DNA from 4 places in the Shewanella sp. 10N.261.52.F9 genome. Region 4 is predicted to be linked to each of the others. Evidence: predicted binding sites of a transcription regulator. Region 4 holds the regulator's gene; each other region holds the start of a gene.
The links. Region 4 encodes sigma-54, which starts transcription at its own class of promoters, with help from an activator protein. Its sites were predicted from a motif close to GTTGGCACGNNNNTNGNNT; they were not measured.

Region 1 (3,190 bases), on a different contig from region 4:
CTGGCTGTACTGCATCACTAAAGTTTCCACTGATTTTAAAAAATAAGAGCGAAGAAATGCTCGGAGATGTAAAGCATGTCTGAAGGTAAGTTACTGCTTGTTGAAGATGATGCATCACTGCGTGAAGCTCTGCTAGATACATTACTTTTAGCTCATTATGAGTGTGTAGATGTAGGCTCTGCCGAAGAGGCTATTTTGGCGTTAAAAAGCCAAAGCTTTGACATGGTGATAAGCGATGTGCAGATGGAAGGTGTTGGCGGCATAGGGCTGCTTAATTATTTGCAACAACACCAACCTAAGCTCCCCGTTTTATTGATGACCGCGTATGCGACTATCGACAATGCGGTTAACGCGATGAAACTTGGCGCGGTTGATTATTTGTCAAAACCTTTCTCACCAGAAGTATTGCTTAATCAGGTGTCGCGTTATATGCCGGTCAAGGCTGCTGAAGGCAATCCCATCGTTGCTGATGAAAAAAGTTTAGCTTTACTTGCGTTAGCTCAGCGAGTTGCGGCATCAGATGCCTCGGTGATGATTATGGGCCCAAGCGGCAGCGGTAAAGAAGTTCTAGCGCGTTATATTCATCAAAATAGTCGGCGCGCGTCAGAACCTTTTGTGGCGATAAACTGCGCTGCAATTCCAGAAAATATGTTAGAAGCTACGCTGTTTGGCTATGAAAAAGGTGCATTTACCGGGGCTTACCAGGCTTGTCCTGGCAAGTTTGAACAAGCGCAAGGTGGCACTTTATTGCTTGATGAAATTTCAGAAATGGAAGTGGGTTTGCAAGCTAAGCTACTGCGAGTGCTGCAAGAGCGTGAAGTTGAGCGTTTAGGTGGTCGTAAAACGATAAAACTGAATGTTCGGGTATTGGCGACCTCAAACCGCGATTTAAAGGCGATGGCTGCATCTGGCGAGTTTCGTGAAGATCTCTATTATCGGATTAATGTGTTTCCATTAACTTGGCCTGCATTGAATCAACGTCCTGCCGATATTTTGCCGTTAGCACGACATTTACTGCAGCGGCATGCGCTGATCGCTAATCGTAATGAACTGCCTGAATTTAGTGAGTGCGCTTCAAGACGCTTATTAACTCACCGCTGGCCGGGGAATGTGCGAGAGCTAGATAACGTGGTTCAACGAGCGTTGATTTTATCTATTAGCAATGAGATCACCGCGGCAGACATTATTATCGACTCTTTAGAGTTAGATTTCAGTGCTGAAGCAGCCCCCGTAACCGACGCTAAACCCCAAGAGCTTGAAGGTTTAGGAGATGAGCTTAAAGCTCAAGAGCATGTGATTATTTTAGAAACCTTATCTCAATGTAATGGCAGTCGTAAATTAGTTGCCGAAAAACTAGGGATAAGCGCTAGAACTTTACGTTATAAAATGGCAAAAATGCGCGATTTAGGCATTCAAATACCGGCTTAAGGCTAAGAAGGGCGACCTTTGGGCTGTTAGAGCGTTCGCAGGCTCAATCCGAGGACGCTGCGCTGACGGTACAAGTTAAGATGATTCAAGCTGAGTCGGTTAAAGTTAAGATCTTTCGTGAATAAGCCAGAAGCTGAGTCTTCTGGTTTTTTATTGCCGTCGCTTTCAATCTTATTTTTCCGTAAGCGCAGCGTTCTGTAGTGGCCCTCTATTAAAGTAAATAGCAACGTGCTGTGAGGCCGCAGGTCGTTCGCCTTCGCTTTTCCTAGCACCTTCTTGGCTCTTCCCTTCTTTTTACAAACTGGCAAGCTATTTGCTTTATCCCTGTATATCAACATTTTCGTCAAGAAAACGACAAGGGAGCTAAGTATGCAAATTGGTGCTAATTCATTACTGCAAGAGATGCAGTCACTTAACGGTCAAATTGGTACTTCAAGCATTCAAACAGGGATCTCGCGCCAAGTACAAAATACATCGGGTGCTGATTTCGGACAACTTCTCTCCCAAGCTGTTGGAAATGTAAGCGAACTTCAATCAAATGCTGCTAATCTCGCCACTCGACTTGAGATGGGAGATACCACGGTGACATTATCTGATACCGTGATCGCCAGAGAAAAATCAAGCGTGGCATTTGAAGCAACTGTTCAAGTGCGAAACAAGCTCGTAGAAGCTTATAAAGAAATTATGAGCATGCCTGTTTAGGCCTTTGATAACTAAAAGCAGGGTGCAATAGTGAGTACAGAAATGGTCGTAGGAACAGGTTCCGGTTTAGCTACCGATCCGCAAGCAACAGGTGTGCAAGAAGAGCATAAGCCTGGCATCATGGGGTCAATTGGCGGTGTTGATATGCTGCGCCAAGTGACGATGATTTTGGCTCTTGCTATCTGTTTAGCTCTCGCTGTTTTTGTGATGATCTGGGCACAGGAGCCTGAATACCGTCCGCTGGGAGAAATGACCACAGCTGAAATGGTACAAGTACTCGATGTTTTAGATAAAAATCAGGTTAAATATCAGATCCAAGGTGATGTGGTTAAAATTCCTGAAGATAAGTACCAAGAAGTTAAGATGTTGATGAGCCGAGAAGGGCTCGATAATGTTGAAGCTAATAATGACTTTCTGAATAAAGACAGTGGTTTTGGTGTTAGTCAGCGCATGGAACAAGCGCGCTTAAAGCATAGCCAAGAGCAAAACCTTGCTCGTGCAATTGAAGAATTAAGAAGTGTTACTCGCGCTAAAGTTATTTTAGCTCTGCCAAAAGAAAACGTTTTTGCACGAAACCGTTCTAAGCCAAGTGCCACTGTTGTGGTGAGCACTCGTCGTGTGGGGTTAAGCCAAGAAGAAGTGGACTCGATTGTCGATATCGTTGCGTCTGCAGTGCATAACCTCGAGCCTAATAAAGTTACAGTAACAGATTCAAATGGTCGTCTGCTTAACTCTGGTAGCCAAGACGGTGTATCAGCAATTGCTCGTCGCGAGCTAGAAATCGTGCAGCAAAAAGAATCTGAATACCGTAATAAGATTGAATCGATTTTAATGCCAATTTTAGGCCCTGAGAACTTTACAGCTCAAGTCGATGTTAGTATGGATTTTACCGCGGTAGAGCAAACTGCAAAACGTTATAATCCTGATTTACCAGCGCTGAGAAGTGAGATGGTGGTTGAGAACAACTCTAACGGCGGCACGACAGGTGGCATTCCAGGCGCACTATCAAATCAGCCGCCAATGAACGCTGAGATCCCGCAAGAGGTCAATGCAACAGAGG
Region 2 (3,190 bases), on a different contig from region 4:
TACATCCTGAAATTACTGCAACAAGGGCTAAAAGCCACAAATGCTTCATATTCAACGCCTCTTATAAATGCTTAAAGGTTTTGGTTAACGTAAGACAACATTTGGTCAACAGCTGAAATCACTTTAGAGTTCATCTCGTAAATACGCTGACTTTCAATCAAGTTTACTAACTCTTCTGTCACGTTCACGTTTGAGGTTTCTAATGCGCCTTGTCGAATCGCGCCCATACCATCAAGTGATGCAGTGCCTTGAATAGGTGTGCCACTTGCGCCAGTTTCTAAGTATAAGTTCTGCCCCATAGGGTCGAGTCCTGACGGATTAATAAAATCAGAAATAGCTAGCTGACCCACGACTTGGTTTTCTGCGTTGCCCGGTGTTTTAACCGACACTTCACCTTCAGCTGAAACGGTGATACTTGTGGCATCTTCAGGAATGGTGATAGCAGGTTGAATCACATAGCCTGAACCTGGGGTCACGATTTGGCCGGTGTCATCTAAACTAAACTGGCCGTTGCGGGTATAAGCTGCGGTGCCATCTGGTAATTGCACTTCAAAAAAACCTGGGCCTTCAACCATCAAATCTAACGAGTTATCAGTAGTGAGCATGTTGCCTTGAGTAAACATCTCTTGGGTAGCAACCACTTTGGTACCCGCACCAATACTTAAACCGTTAGGCAGTTTAGTATTCGAAGCACTGATACCACCAGCTTGATTAACGTTTTGATAAAGTAAGTCTTCAAATACCGCACGACTCTTTTTAAAACCAACAGTACTGGCGTTTGCCACGTTGTTAGAAATAACAGAAATATCGGTTTGCTGAGCGTCTAAACCAGTCTTACTTATCCATAAAGCGGGATGCATAGTATCTCTCCTAGCTTATGCGCATTAAGGCAGAAGACGCGCGATCGTTCTCTTCTGCTGTTTTCATCATTTTTACTTGCATCTCAAACTGACGCTGAAGGTCAATCATAGATACCATTTCATGTACGGCATTAACATTGCTGCCTTCAACAGCGCCGCTTAACAAACCTACGCTAGGATCAGGAGGGGCATTTTCACCTGACATCAAACGGAATAATCCGTCTTCTCCGCGCATTAAGTTTTGGTTACCCGGGTTAACAAGCTTGATCCGGGCCACTTCTTCAATCACTTCAGCGGTAGCACCAGACGGACGCACAGAGACAATACCGTCTTGGGAGATCTCTACCTTTTCAATGGGTAAAGGTAGAACGATTGGGCCATTGTCGCCCATCACAGCTGTGCCTCTGTCGTTACGTAAAACGCCTGAGTTATCGAAACGTAAGCTGCCTGAACGGGTGTAAGCTTCACCACCATTCTCTGCTTGAACTGCAATCCAGCCATCGCCTTTAACGGCGATATCTAAATCGCGACCAGTCGTTTTTATTGGGCCACTAGAAAAGTTTGCAGACGGAGTTTCAGTCATTGAAAATACACGTGTAGGTAAGCCCTCACCAAAAGCTTGCATAGAGCGTGCTTGAGCCAAGTCAGCTTTAAAACCATCAGTATTCGCATTTGCCAAATTGTTGGCACTTACAGCCAACGAATTCATATTCTGTTTTGCGCCGCTCATTGCGACATAGAGCAATTTGTCCACTTAACACTCCGTCAAACTTCCGTCTAAACAATAGCAAAGCAAACTCTGTGCCAACTACTGCTATTTATCAGGAGGTTAAAGTGAGAACGATATTGAAGTGATTGATATTAAATGCGTGATGAGAAATTTATGCAGTAATTTAAAGGTAAAAGCTTAATCAGAAAAACGAGTATCAATGATTGGATAGGAAACACGTTGCCATTGCGGCAACGTGTTCACACTAGCTAATGCTTTGCTTAGCGGATCTGTAGAATTGACTGCTGTAGCGTGTTATTCACTTCAAGCGTTCGAGAGTTAGCTTGGAAATTACGCTGAGCAGAAATCAAATCAACCAGCTCAGTCGTTAAGTCTACGTTCGATTGTTCAAGTGCGGATGAACGAATACCACCAAATGTGCCACTGTTCGCCTCGCCAGCTAAAGCAGGTCCCGAATCTAAACTCGCTTTCCAAGAGGTATTGCCTGCTTGAGTTAATCCTTGCTCATTAGCAAAACTAACCAAGGCAACGCGTGCTAATGGTACCGTTGAACCATTACTGTAGCTTGCGTTAATTAGCCCGTCTGCGCCAACTTCAACGTTAGTTAAACGACCAACGGTTGTACCGTCTTGTGTCAACTCAGTAACTTCAAATGGTGAAGCAAACTGTGTTGGGTTATTAAAGTTAAGCGTCAGCTTTTGTGAGCCATCTGCACCTGGGCCTAGTACGTTAGCACCGCCAACACCTAAAGCTTCTGTTGTGATCACAGCAGGGTCGCTGCCTTCATAACCACCAGTAGAGTTAAATGATACCGCCGCGCCTTTCCAACCACCAGCACTCTCAGCTTTAGCAGTTGAGTCTGCAACACCATCACCAGTGGTGTCCGTCGCGTACTCACCTGACGCCGGATCAACATTAACAGGCTTTCCGTCAACGGCGTAAAACGCAACCCAGTTACTTTCATTGTTATGGGCCGCATTAGGCGGGCGCACAAAATACGAAGTCAAAATATGAGGCTCACCCAGTGAGTCATAGATAGTCACTGAAGTTGAGTTGTTAAACGTTTCTGGGTCATCCGGATCAAATGCAGCAGGGTCAAGGGTACCTTCGCCCGCATTTAGGTTCATCTGTATGCCAACATTGTCAGTCTTAACCGGACTACCAGCGGTGTCAGGGATCTGCACCGGTTTAGTTGTGGTCAAACTCACCGACGTAGAATTTCCCTCTTTATCAACCGGAAAAGTCTGTAAATAGTTACCCGCAGAGTCAACAATATAGTTATTAGAATCAAACTTAAATGCGCCCGCACGAGTAAATGAGTGATCTTGTGAACCAACTTCTGATGAGGTTACAAAGAAACCACCACCGTTAATTGCCATATCAAGCGAGTTATTAGTAAATGCCATGCTGCCCTGGTGGAATTGCTGAGCCACTTGACTCGTTGTAACTCCCCCGCCAACTGCTGTTTTACTATTTGAAAAAATAGAATTGGCATACACATCTGCAAATTCAGCACGTGATTCTTTAAAGCCTGTGGTGTTAACGTTAGCAATGTTGTTTGCAGTGGTATTTAGATCTTTTTGTGCTGACGAAATGCCGC
Region 3 (3,190 bases), on a different contig from region 4:
AATTATGCGGTAGAGCCTTTGGCCCAGCAAATGTTAGCCAATGATCCAAGCTTACAGGCCGAGTTTGATAAAGCGCTGAGTGACGAAGCATTTGCTGCTGACCCTAAAGCCCGTCTGCGTTGGTTTTATGAGCGCTGCCCTTACTACGACAATCAATATTTGAAGTACCCTGTATTAAGGGGCAATCAATAACCCTCAGCTACTCATAAAAAAAACAGCGCTTTAAGCGCTGTTTTTATTTCTAAGCTTTATATAGCTTTCTTCGTCGCCGATATTGAGTAGGTTAACGGTAGTCGCTGGCCTTTATGCTCAACGAAGTAGCGCTTACATGATTGCCGTCCACCAGCTAACTCGACTGTTACCGTTTCTTCAGTTAAGTCCGCAAAACACTTGTATGGGCTAAAAGAGTATTCATCGAGACGATTGATCTCGAGCCCAGCCTTAATCAATGCATTAATCACGTCTGCTAACGAGTGCGGCCAACTTATAAAAGTATGGGTGTCGTCGTTGGCATTTTCGGTATAGGTCGCTTCATCTTCAACATCTGGCGCATCCTGATGAAAATAGTTATAGCCCTCGAATACGGCTTGAGCAGGGTGGAACTCCACCATATAAAACTGACCACCAGCCACTAACTTGCTGGCGATAACCTGTGCCCACTTATCAAGGTCCGGTAACCAAACGATGGCGCCGTATGAAGTGAAAACCACATCAAATTCGCCTTTGACCGTCTCGGGCACGCTATAAACATCACTACAGATAAAGTCAGCCGTTAGCTCCGCTTGCTCAGCCAACGACTTGGCTTGAGTGATAGCTGCGGGAGACAAATCAACACCAGTGACCTCTGCTCCCATTCTTGCCCAAGACAAGCTATCGAGACCAAAATGACACTGCAGATGCAATAAGCTTTTGCCAACGACATTAAGTTGCGCCATCTCGATCTCTTGCAGCGAGCTTTTACCTTGTAAGAAGCCTGCAACGTCATAAAACTCAGAAGTCACATGGGTTTGCACCCGCTTATCCCAGCTTTGCTGGTTAACCGATAAATAATCCATATTTGGTCGTCCCTAAGATTTCTACCTTATATGTTTACGGTTTAGCACCCACGATTAAGCCACATATAAGTCATTGAGTAATTTCACTAATAAATAAACGTTCAGCGTAAATTAATAAGCTAATTCACCACTATCGACAATCACTGCCTAACAAAAAACAAAGATAACATAGTTAAAACAATCAGATAACCTATTGGCACGCTTTCTGCTTATTCATCAATATCAAAACTAAGCAGCTTGCCATGCTGCCAACCAAAAATAATAAAAGGACGTTACCCGATGAAACTAACATCTACCTTGCTTGCCGGCGTTATCGCTATGTCACTTTCTGGCTGCATTATTAATGTTAACGGCACCAGTTCAGGCCCCCTAAATCATCAAAAAAAGCAATTACAGGTCGATGCTAACCAAATTGAAACTTTAGTCGCCGAAACTGGTGCTGGAGATCTCAATATTCAAGGTGTTGATGGCTTAACTCAAATTAAAGTAACTGCTGATATCTATACCTATGGCGATATCGACACTAATCTCAGCCTCAAGCAGAATGGTTCAACCGCAACCTTAGTGGCTGATTTTGACAGCAGTATTAACTTTAAGCGCTCCCCCTATATTGACCTTACCATTCAAGTTCCTAGCAGCATGATGTTAGACATTGATGATGGCTCAGGTGATATCGAAATCAAAGGCGTTGCCGCTAACATCAAAGTCGATGATGGCTCAGGTGATGTGTGGATTAAAGGCGGTAACAATCTCGATATCCAAGATGGTTCAGGCTCAGTTGATATTAGCAACACCACAGGCAAGCTAACCCTTGAAGATGGCTCTGGCTCAATTAGTCTGCAGGGAATTGGTGGCGACACCCATATTGACGACGGCTCTGGTGACTTAAGCGTTGCGAATGTAAATGGCACAGTTGTAATTGATGATGGTTCCGGTGATATCGACGTTGAAAACACCCTTGGCCTAAGCATTATCGAGTCTGGCTCTGGCGACCTTAGTGTTGATAACATCAACGGCTCTGTCAGCATGCATTAAACACTGACATAACAGCAAACATCTTCCCGGCGCAAGCACTACAGCAGCAAGACAGATCGAACTAACATTTTATCTATTTACCTGCTGTAGTGCCCTGCCCACCCCATTAAGTCGAGGCCTTTATGAATAAACTCAAACAGCTTTGGAAAACTAATCGTCAGCTAGTGCTATTCATTCTATTGATGTCGGTTTTCAGAAGCGCTGTTGCTGATTGGTACTCGGTACCAACAGGCTCTATGCAACCGACTATCAAAGAAGGCGACCGCATCGTCGTAAATAAAATGGCTTATGATCTTAGAGTGCCGTTTACTGATGTTTCCATCCTAGCAACTGGTCAACCTAATCACGGCGAAATAGTGGTATTTGAATCGGTTGCGGCCAACAAACGCTTAATTAAACGTGTTATCGGCCTACCTGGTGATACGGTGAGCTTACGTAATGAAATACTGTTTATTAATGATCAAGCCTTAGACTATGCCGTGATATCGAACGACACTCAGCAGTTGCTCGCCAAAGAAAACCTATTTGGCTTAATCCACGATATTCGCATTGAAAAAGCGGCTAGCGATAAACTGAGCCAGTTTAATACTGTCACTGTGCCAGATAATCACTACCTGGTGATGGGTGATAACCGCCGTAATAGCGCCGATTCTCGGGTTTATGGTTTTGTGCCTAGAGACGAACTAAAAGGCAAAGCAACCAGCATTGCATTCTCGGTAGATTATGATGACTACTATCTTCCGAGGAAAGACCGGTTTTTTACCAGTTTATACGCTGAATAGCTTCATCACAGCACTTAAACAAATGGCGTAAGCTCGCTTGGTTAAACAAACTAGTTACGCCATTCTTATTCAAGCCAATACAACAACTATCGCTCACTCGACTGCAGCAATAAGGGCTAGCTTCTGCGCCCTGGGCCATTTCTTAAGTGCGATTTCTCGTTTTAGTGCATCAGAATGGCTGCCTACGGTTTCAGAATAAACCAAGGTTAATGGCCCTTTGCCGCGTAAAAACTTGGCTGATTTAGCACTACCACTTTGATGTTCGCTAAAGCGCCGAGCCACATCCGTAGTGATCCCGGTATATAGCTGGCCTTTAGC
Region 4 (3,190 bases):
TCTATGGATATAGATTAACTTTTTTAAGCTTTAAAGCAAGAAATTAAGCAGATGATGAAGAAGAATAATATAACTGTAATAATTACTTAGGCCTTTAAATTACTGCTGCAAGCTTACGCTATGCGACGAATTTAAAGACCCCAGTAAGATATTATTGGGTAATGACTTGATATAGTTCTGATTCGTTACTGGTTTTTCTCAACTGTTTTAACACTGCTTTGTCATTAAGCTTTTCTGCCATTGAAGACAAAGTTGCTAAATGCTGTTCACACTGCTCAGATGGCACCAATAGGGCAAATAGAATATCAACGGGCTTTTTATCGATTGAGTCAAATGCAATTGGATCTTCGCATTTGACTAAGACCGCCACAGGTCGCTCGATATTAGCCAGCCTTCCGTGAGGGATCGCTATACCGTTACCTATACCCGTGCTACCCATTTTCTCTCTCGCCAATAGACTTTCAAAGATCTCTTGTGAAGACAGGGTAGGGTACTGGACAGCGGCAATATCACTGATTAACTCCAGTACCTTTTTCTTACTGCCCGGAGTGGCGCAGGTAGTGCACTCCGGCTGCAGGATGGTACTTAGTTCCATCGTTAGTGTTTAGTTAGCTTCTCTTTGTGTTTAAGAACCTGACGATCTAGCTTATCTATCAGGGAGTCTATTGCAGCATACATATCTGCATGCTCCGAAGTGGCAAATACTTCCCCTTTTTTCAGGTGGATTTTTGCTTCGGCAATCTGCTGCATTTTTTGTACATTCAAAATAACGTGCACATTATTGATCTGATCGAAATGTCGTTCAAGCTTTGTGAATTTTTCTTGCACGTAGCCGCGCAAAGATTCAGTAATTTCGATGTGATGTCCTGTCAGGTTGATTTGCATATATCGATCCTCCAAGTGCCTAATTTGAGTTATAAACTCTTACGTTGGTTTGAGGGGGGGATCAGCATCGCTTCTCGATATTTTGCGATCGTACGTCTAGCAACTTTAATCCCTTGTTCTGCCAAAAGTTGAGCCATTTTGCTGTCGCTTAATGGTTTCTTTTGGTTTTCAGCTGCGACTAACTTCTTAATAAACGCTCTAATTGCTGTCGATGAACATTCTCCGCCATCGTCAGTACCGACGTGGCTAGAGAAGAAATATTTCAGTTCAAAGATACCTCGTGGGGTATGCATATATTTCTGTGTGGTTACTCGTGAAATGGTTGATTCATGCATTTCAACCGCTTCCGCGATATCATTTAACACCATGGGTTTCATGGCTTCTTCGCCGTATTCGAAAAATCCTTGCTGGAACTTAACGATACAGTTAGTCACTTTTAATAAAGTGTCGTTACGGCTTTCAAGGCTTTTGATAAACCACTTTGCTTCTTGCAGATGTCCTCGAATAAACTGTCCGTCTGCCTGATTAGTCGTACTACGCGCCATCGAGGCATAATGTTGGTTTACGTTAATTTTAGGCATGTAATCAGGGTTTAGCTCAACAACCCAGCGACCTTTTTTCTTGCTAACCGAGACATCAGGAATAACATATTCGTCTTTACTGCGCGCAATCGCCAGCCCAGGCCTTGGGTTTAGGGTTTGGATCAGTGTAATTGCTTCGCGAAGATCATCTTCTTTAAGCTTTGTTTTGCGCATTAATTGCCTGAAATCTCTACCAGCAATTAAGTCTAAATAGTCTTTGATAAGTAATTTTGCGTTGTCGATATGCGGGGTATCTGCCGCATATTGCGCTAATTGGATCAGCAAACACTCACTCAGATTACGCGCTGCAACTCCAATAGGATCAAAGTGTTGTACTCGTTTTAATACGGCTTCAACTTCATCTAGTTCAGTTTCAGGGTCGCCCATCGCCTCTAAGATATCTTCACAGCTTTGGGTTAAGTAGCCGCGCTCATCAATAGCGTCGATAATAGCAGTGGCGATTGCAAGATCGTTATCAGAAAACGGTGTGAGGTTTTTTTGCCATTCAAGGTGTTCGTACAAGCCTTCGCTGGTTTCACCTTGAAAGGGCATATCATCTTCGCGACTAACGCCTGAGCTGGAGTTAGACGATACGGTGTAGACTTCGTCCCATGTTGTATCCATTGGCAGGTCATCTGGCATGGAATCTTGGGTTAATGCATCAGAGGTTTCAACCGTAGCGCTGTCGCGCTCTAGGCTATTAGAATCGTTTGAAGATGGGTCGTCACTATTATCCATGTCGCCATCTGATTGCTCTTCGTCTAACTCGAGTAGTGGGTTAGATTCTAATGCTTGTTGGATCTCTTGTTGCAGCTCTAAAGAAGATAGTTGCAATAGGCGAATAGCCTGTTGCAATTGAGGAGTCATGGTGAGCTGTTGACCCATTTTGAGCTGGAGTGACGCTTTCATCGTACCGCTATTCCCTACACTGTAGTTAAACGTTAAAGCTCGCTGATTGGCGAAGAAAGCTTAAAAACTCAATACATTGATTTTATTTGGAATTGTATTCCGTATTAAGTTTTTAACTTCCAAATGGTGAATTAACTATAGCCTGAATTGTTCACCTAAGTACACTGCTCGAACTTGCTGGTTGTCTAAGATTTCAGCAGGTGTACCTTCGGCAATAAGATTTCCGTGACTCACGATATACGCATGCTCACAAACATCGAGTGTTTCACGCACATTGTGGTCGGTAATTAGTACGCCTAAACCGCGGTTTTTGAGCTGTTCAATAATCTTTTTAATATCAATTACAGAAATAGGGTCAACACCGGCAAAAGGTTCATCTAATAGGATGAATTTGGGGTTGGCTGCTAATGCTCTGGCAATTTCAACACGGCGTCGTTCACCGCCTGATAGTGCCATACCTTGGCTATCGCGAATGTGAGTAATATGGAACTCTTCTAACAGATGTTCGAGTTGTTCTTCACGTTGTTCATTATTGATGTCACTGCGGGTTTGTAGCACCGCCATAATGTTGTCACGTACAGACAGTTTTCTGAAAATACTCGCTTCTTGCGGTAAGTAGCCAATACCTTTACGAGCACGTAAGTGCATTGGGTCTAAAGTAAGATCGTCATCGTCGATAAAAATCTTACCTTTATCGCTTTGAACCAGACCAACAACCATATAGAAAGTGGTTGTTTTACCCGCACCATTTGGTCCAAGTAAGCCAACAATTTGGCCCGTTTTTACGGTTAAGCTAACATCCTGCACAACAGCAC

Region 1: a site for sigma-54 is predicted at 1,729-1,747, ahead of fliE (flagellar hook-basal body complex protein FliE). Genes of this name have one in related genera too.
Region 2: a site for sigma-54 is predicted at 1,651-1,669, ahead of flgF (flagellar basal-body rod protein FlgF). Genes of this name have one in related genera too.
Region 3: a site for sigma-54 is predicted at 1,248-1,266, ahead of AB4298_RS07275 (DUF4097 family beta strand repeat-containing protein). Genes of this name have one in related genera too.

Annotation. Positions count from the first base shown of each region.
Region 1 is NZ_JBFRNX010000028.1:46,777-49,966, reverse strand. It holds gene AB4298_RS17845 (sensor histidine kinase) at 1-83, shown strand, start outside; gene AB4298_RS17840 (sigma-54-dependent transcriptional regulator) at 76-1,428, shown strand; gene fliE (flagellar hook-basal body complex protein FliE) at 1,798-2,130, shown strand; gene fliF (flagellar basal-body MS-ring/collar protein FliF) at 2,173-3,190, shown strand, end outside.
Region 2 is NZ_JBFRNX010000028.1:63,966-67,155, forward strand. It holds gene flgH (flagellar basal body L-ring protein FlgH) at 1-49, opposite strand, end outside; gene flgG (flagellar basal-body rod protein FlgG) at 72-860, opposite strand; gene flgF (flagellar basal-body rod protein FlgF) at 871-1,614, opposite strand; gene flgE (flagellar hook protein FlgE) at 1,851-3,190, opposite strand, start outside.
Region 3 is NZ_JBFRNX010000009.1:83,267-86,456, reverse strand. It holds gene AB4298_RS07285 (M14 family metallopeptidase) at 1-192, shown strand, start outside; gene AB4298_RS07280 (class I SAM-dependent methyltransferase) at 249-1,055, opposite strand; gene AB4298_RS07275 (DUF4097 family beta strand repeat-containing protein) at 1,335-2,090, shown strand; gene lepB (signal peptidase I) at 2,213-2,872, shown strand; gene AB4298_RS07265 (GIY-YIG nuclease family protein) at 2,966-3,190, opposite strand, start outside.
Region 4 is NZ_JBFRNX010000021.1:66,740-69,929, reverse strand. It holds gene ptsN (PTS IIA-like nitrogen regulatory protein PtsN) at 152-595, opposite strand; gene hpf (ribosome hibernation promoting factor) at 598-885, opposite strand; gene AB4298_RS13555 (RNA polymerase factor sigma-54) at 915-2,375, opposite strand; gene lptB (LPS export ABC transporter ATP-binding protein) at 2,511-3,190, opposite strand, start outside.